2 regions of the Chelativorans sp. AA-79 genome follow, and region 1 is predicted to be linked to the other one. Evidence: predicted binding sites of a transcription regulator. Region 1 holds the regulator's gene; the other holds the start of a gene.
The links. Region 1 encodes PhoB, which activates phosphate uptake and scavenging genes when phosphate is short. Its sites were predicted from a motif close to TGTCATNNANCTGTCAT; they were not measured.
Positions count from the first base shown of each region.

Region 1 (3,207 bases):
AGCTGATCGACGAACTGCGCGAGAACTATACGATCGTCATCGTGACCCACTCCATGCAGCAGGCCGCCCGCGTCTCCCAGCGCACGGCGATGTTCCATCTCGGGAACCTGGTCGAAGAGGGGCCGACCGACAAGATGTTCACCAACCCGGAAGACAAGCGGACCCAGGATTACATCACAGGCCGGTTCGGCTGATCCGGCGCAGTTTGCAAAAGGAACGGACTCATGGGCCAGCATACCGTCGCCTCTTTCGACGAGGATCTGGAGCACCTCGACCGCCTCATCCGTGAGATGGGCGACCTTTCGGCGGCCATGACGCAGGCTGCAACCAGGTCGCTGCTCTATTCAGACAATGCGCTCGCGCAGCGCGTGATCTCCGACGACGTCGTCATGGACGCAAAGCAGCGCGAACTCGATGAGCGCGCGATCACGCTCATCGCCAAGCGCCAGCCCATGGCGCAGGACCTGCGGGCGGTTGTCGGTGCGATCCGCATGGCGGCCGACCTCGAGCGGATCGGCGATCTCGCCAAGAACATCGCCAAGCGCGTCGGTGCGGTGGGCGGCGGCGCTCCCCGCGGCCTGACGCAGCCGATCGAGACCATGTCCAACATGGTGCTGGAACAAGTGAACCTGGTGGTGGACCGCTATGTCACGCGCCAGCCCGAAGCGCTGACCAAGCTGCGCGACGAGGACGAGAAGATCGATATCCAGTACACGTCGGTGTTCCGGCAGCTCCTCACCTATATGATGGAGGATCCGCGCAACATCACCGCCTGCACGCATCTCCTGTTCTGCGCAAAGAACCTCGAGCGCATCGGCGACCATGTGACCAACATCGCGGAGAACGCCTATTATGTGCTCACAGGCCTGCAACTCCCCGTGCAACGGCCGAAGCAGGACGAAACGCAGGTGACGGCCGGGTAGCTGGAGGCTGTTGAATGATCGCACCGAAAGTCATGGTGGTCGAGGATGACGAACCGCTCTGTGTGCTGCTGCGCTACAATCTCGAGGCGGAAGGCTACCAGGTCGAGGTGATCACGCGCGGCGACGAGGCGGAAGTGCGGCTGCAGGAGAACGTCCCGGACCTGCTCGTGCTCGACTGGATGGTGCCTGCCGTCTCGGGGATCGAGCTGTGCCGCCGGCTCAGGATGCGTCCGGAGACGGAGCGGCTCCCGATCATCATGCTGACCGCGCGCGGGGAGGAGAGCGACCGTGTCCGCGGGCTTTCCACCGGCGCGGACGACTATCTGGTGAAGCCCTTCTCGACGCCCGAATTCATCGCGCGGGTGCGTGCGCTTCTCCGGCGCGCCAAGCCCGAAGTGCTTTCCACGGTGCTGAAGGTCGGCGATATCGTGCTCGACCGTGAATCCCATCGCGTCTATCGGCGCAAGAGCGAGATCCGCCTCGGGCCGACGGAATTCCGCCTGCTCGAGTTCATGATGCAGCATCCCGGCCGCGTCTTCTCCCGCAGCCAGCTCCTCGACAATGTCTGGGGCGAGACGATCTACATCGACGAGCGGACGGTGGACGTTCATGTCGGGCGGCTGCGCAAGGCGGTGAACCAGGGGCGGATGCCCGATGTCATCCGCACCATCCGCGGCGCGGGCTACGCCATTCGCGAAAACTGAGGAGAGGCCCGTTCGGGCTGCTCTTTCCCCCAGCCCGCCGCTGATGTGCGAAGGCCCGGCGCGAACATGTCGCGGTCGAGGCCCGTCAGTGCGCTCATCGCCGCGCCGTGCAGGATAAGCGGCACCGCATTGGGCAATGTTTCGAAGGCAACGGCTTCGGCGTGCTGGCCCCCTGCGGTCTCGGCCAGCGCACGGCGGATCTCAGGCTCGAGAATGTCGAAGGCCGCCGTACCCTGGCCCACCATCGCCACCGGTGCCGGGTCGATTAGGGCAAAGAGATTGCCGAGGCCGAAGCCGATCGCCCGCCCCGCCTCGCGGAAGGCGTCCCGCGCCTGTCCCTCTTCTTGCCGCGCTTGCCCCGCAAGCCTCTGCATTTCCCCCGCCTCGATATCGGCCACCGGCTTCTCGTCCCTGCTCTTCCCGGAGGCGCGGCGCCAGATGGCGTAGTTGCCGGCATAGGCTTCGATGCAGCCCCGGCGCCCGCAACGGCATAGTGCACCCCCAGGTTCATGCACCATGTGGCCGAATTCGCCCGCCGAGGAGCGTGTGCCGCTGAACATCTTCCCGTCCAGCATCAGGCCCATGCCGATGCCGTGGGAAAGGAGAATGGTGATGAAGTTGTCGCCGTAGCGCTCGGGATTGAGCCACCGCAGCGCCACGGCAATCATGTTGCAGTCGTTCTGCACCGTCACCGGCACGTTGAACGCTTCTTCGAGTTTGGGGCCGATCGGCAGATCGCTGAGCGGCGTGATCGGCGACCACAGGAGCTCGCGTCCGGCGGAATCGGTGATGCCCTGCACCGCGCAGGCGATTCGCAGCAGATCGGATCGGCCCTGGGCGATGTCGCGCACGGCGGATATGGTCGCGTTCAGCAACTCGTCCCGGCTCATATCGAGCGTGGAAAGCCGATGTGTCCTTCGGTCGATCACCTCGCCGCGATAGTCGACCAGGATCGCCGACAGGCTGTTGAAGGAGAGATAGAGGCAAACCACCGATGCGGCATCGGGATTGAGGCTGATGGCGACCTGCGGTCGGCCGCGCCGCAGGGGCGGCGGGTCGCCCTGTCCTGTCTCGCGCATCGCGCCCGCCTCGATCAGGTCGGAGGCGATGGCCGAAATGGTGGAGTGGCTGAGGCCCGTCAGCCCGGCGATCTCGGTGCGCGAGGGCTGTCCGGCCCGCCTGACCGCGGCGATCACCAGTGCCCGGTTGCGCTTGCGCATCTCGTCATGGCGGATGCCTGCAGTCACGTCTCCTCCCTCGACCGGGCGGCATGCTGCCGTCGATCTTGCACTTCAGTTGATATTGACACGCGTAACAACCTGCGTCATTCTTTTTTTCGAGGCTCGAAAAAATGAGCCTTCCGGCGTCATGCGTTCGGGTTGATCGGTGTGCTACGGTACGGCTCCGATCGTGTGAAGCCGGCGAGCATTTGTTCCGATCTGGTTCTCGGGCCGGGATTCCGGCCGCCCGCTTCCGCAGCGGTGCAGGAATGTCAAATCCGTGAGGTCGGCGCAAGCCAAACCGAAGTCGCGCATCAGGCGCTGGGAGGAAAATCATGAAGAACACCGTCACCGCTGTTC
Region 1 is NZ_CP120361.1:675,649-678,855, forward strand. Features, by position in the region: gene pstB (phosphate ABC transporter ATP-binding protein PstB) at 1-194, shown strand, start outside; gene phoU (phosphate signaling complex protein PhoU) at 225-923, shown strand; gene phoB (phosphate regulon transcriptional regulator PhoB) at 941-1,627, shown strand; gene PVE73_RS03430 (ROK family protein) at 1,606-2,874, opposite strand; gene xylF (D-xylose ABC transporter substrate-binding protein) at 3,183-3,207, shown strand, end outside.

Region 2 (3,207 bases), 2.2 Mb from region 1:
GACGCAGCATCTCGATATGCTGCGCGCCATCGCCGGGTGTTCGTCGCTGCCGATCGTCGCCGACATCGACACGGGCTACGGCAACGCACTGAACGTCATCCATGCGATCAGGGAATACGAAAAGGCGGGAACTGCGGCCGTCGTCATCGAGGACAAGACCTTTCCGAAGGTGACGAGCCTGGCAGCCGACGGCCGGCAGGAGCTGCTGCGCATCGAGGAGTTTCAGGGCAAGATCGAAGCGGCCGGGGCGAGCCGGCAGGACCCCGGCTTCCTCATCATCGCCCGCACCGAAGCCCTGATCGCGGGCCTCGGCGAGGCGGAGGCGCTAAAGCGCGGCATGGCCTATGCCGAAGCCGGCGCCGATATGATCCTGATCCATTCGAAGAAAAGAAACCCGGGCGAGATCGAGAGTTTTTCGCGCGCGTGGAAGGGACCGGTTCCACTCGTCATTGTGCCCAACGCCTATCCCGAGCTCGACGCCACGCGCATCCACGCACTCGGCAACATCCGCATGACCATCTACGGCAACTATGCCATCCGTGCCGCGGCGACGGCGATGCGTGACGTTTTCCGGCGGATCGTCACCGACGGCGGCGTGCAGAACGTGCACAAGGACATCGTCTCCGTGGAGGAAATCTTCCGCCTGCAGAAAATGGATCAGGTCAAGGCCAACGAAAAGCGCTTCCTGCGCTGAGGGTCATCGGGTCTGCGGAACGGCACCGCACTGTCGTCCGTCATTTCTCCCCGAGAGCCTCGCTTCCAACGAAAAACTCCACGCGGCTGCCGCGATAGGACATGATCGAGTAGAATACGGGATTGCCTTCGTCGTCCGCGCTCATCGAGGTCGTCTCGACAACCGTCTCCAGCGGCGGAAGGCTGAGCACCTCCGTCTCCTCCGCCAATGGCAGCCTCGATTTCAGCCGGATAAAGGTGCGCCGGGCCCGCAGCACGCCGGCATCCGCCAAAGCAGCGGCCAGGGAGAAACTGCGCTTTTCGGCGGCGATCCGCGCCAGGATGCCCTCGAGCTTCGGTATCCTGGCATGGGGAAAGAAGATGTACCCCAGGACGACCGGAACCTCGTCCGCCTTGTTGACGGTCACGACGAACAGGACGGGAGAGCCGGCCTCGAGCTTCAGATTCTTTGCGATTCCCTTCGTGGCCGGCACCAGCTGAATGCTCAGAAGATCGCGGCTGGGAATCATTGCGCTATCGAGGAGGTTTTCCTCGAACGTCCTTTGGGCAGCGATCCGATATTCGAAAACTCTCTCGGAAACAAAGGTCCCTCGGCCGAGCTGGACGTCGATCACGCCTTCGTTGCGCAAATGCGACAAGGCGCGACGTACCGTCTGGCGCGCCACCCCGAACCTTTCCGCAAGATCGAACTCGGCCGGAAGCTTGTCACCCGGCCCGAGCAGCCCCTGATCGATCTCGCGCATCAGGGCCTCGCCCACTTGCCGCCAGCGGCTGATCCCCTCACTCTTCATCGAGCCGATTCTCCCTCTTGTCCGCACGACCTTCCTATCGCGCTTGCACCGCTCACACACGGCGGGATCGCGAAGGAGGAGCGTTCTCAACGCACATTGTCACAAGACTCTCATAATTGATGTCTATAAATACGTACACCTATACATCTTACTGTTGAGCCGCCATGCCAGCTCGAGTCACGCTTGGCTTTACGTTGCGTCGAAATCCGCCGGTCCGAGGATTGGTGAAACACGCATGGTGAAGCCCCCGTTTCATGAACCCTTCCAGGAGAGGACCGACCATGCACAGAATTCTCGCTGCCGCGGCATTGATCGGCAGTTTGGCACTTTCCGCCTCCGCCCACGCCGAGACCACCATAACTCTGTCAGGCTCCGGGAATGCCCAAAACCTGGCGCTGTATGAGAAACTCATCACGCTCTACAACGCCCAGTCGGAGGACGTCACCGTCGAGTGGATCGGAGGAGCCCGCGAGGCGTCCCAATTCCAGCAACAATTGCTGCGCGACCATATGGTTGGCGCCAAGCTGCCCGACGTTATTCTCTTCACCGGCCCTCTCCTGCGGGTGCTGCAGGAAAACGGCATTGCGGCTGAGCTCGACTCATTCATCGAGGCAGATACGGAATGGAAAGCGCAATTCTCCTCCTCCGTCACCAGCCCGGGCGTGGTGAGCGGAACGACCTATGGACTGGCCTACGGCGTCTCCATGCCTGTCGTGCTCTTCAATTCGCAGCTTGTGGACCAGGCTGGCGTCAATCCGGAAGATCTGCCACGCGACTGGCCGGGCATTCTCGACCTTGCGAAGAAGATGGATGGAGTGGCGCCGAACATCGTCGGCGGCTTCTTCGAGTACGACAACGGGATCGGCTTCAGCTGGCTGGCCCTCTTGGAAAGCTTCGGCGGCAGCGTCATGGATGCTGCGGATGAGAACTTCACCTTCCAGGGAGCCGAAGGGCTGCAGGCGCTGCAGCTCCTGCGTGACTTCGCCGATGCGGGCCAGGCACGTGCCGACATGACGCGCGATCAGGCGCGCCAGGCGTTCGGAGCCGGTGGCATCGGCGTGTTCGCCAGCATGAGCAGCCTCATCCCGCGCTACGAGGAGGCGGCCGACGGGAAATTCCAGGTGGTCTCCGTGCCCTTCCCTCTGGCGGAGGGTAAGGGGCGGATCCCCACCTCGGCCGTGATCGGCGCGATGCTCGCGCAGGATCCGGCGGCACAGCAGGCGGCCTTCGATTTCATGAAATTCATGGCCGGGCCGGAGGGCCAAGCCGCGCTTGCCGCAATGACCGGCTATGCGCCCACCAACAGCGTCGCCATAGAGCAATCCGCAGCGCTGAAGGACATTCTCGCCGACCGCGACAACGCCCATTCCTATCTGGAGAACCTCGACGCGCTCAGCGGATGGTACATCGTACCTGGTGAGAACGGGTTGCGCATCGCCGACATGTTCATCGAGCACCTGCAGGCGGTGGCGACGCTGAAGGCGACACCTGAGGAATCTCTTGCATCCATGGAAGGGCGGGCGCGGGATCTCCTGAGGCGCTAGCCGCGCTCCAGCGGCAGCGGGCCCGCGCAGGCCCCGCCGCTCCGCTATTTTCAATCCCCATCAAGGAGGAAACCATGAAAGGGGCAAGCAGCCTCACTTTGCAGCCGGCATCGCCTCACATCGGTGCCGACGTTTTGTACATCGACGTCGCGGAGGTGATCGAACGGAACGATACGGCG
Region 2 is NZ_CP120361.1:2,827,463-2,830,669, forward strand. Features, by position in the region: gene PVE73_RS13740 (isocitrate lyase/phosphoenolpyruvate mutase family protein) at 1-694, shown strand, start outside; gene phnF (phosphonate metabolism transcriptional regulator PhnF) at 735-1,484, opposite strand; gene PVE73_RS13750 (extracellular solute-binding protein) at 1,766-3,028, shown strand; gene PVE73_RS13755 (TauD/TfdA family dioxygenase) at 3,103-3,207, shown strand, end outside.
Region 2: a site for PhoB is predicted at 1,582-1,598, ahead of phnF (phosphonate metabolism transcriptional regulator PhnF). Genes of this name have one in related genera too.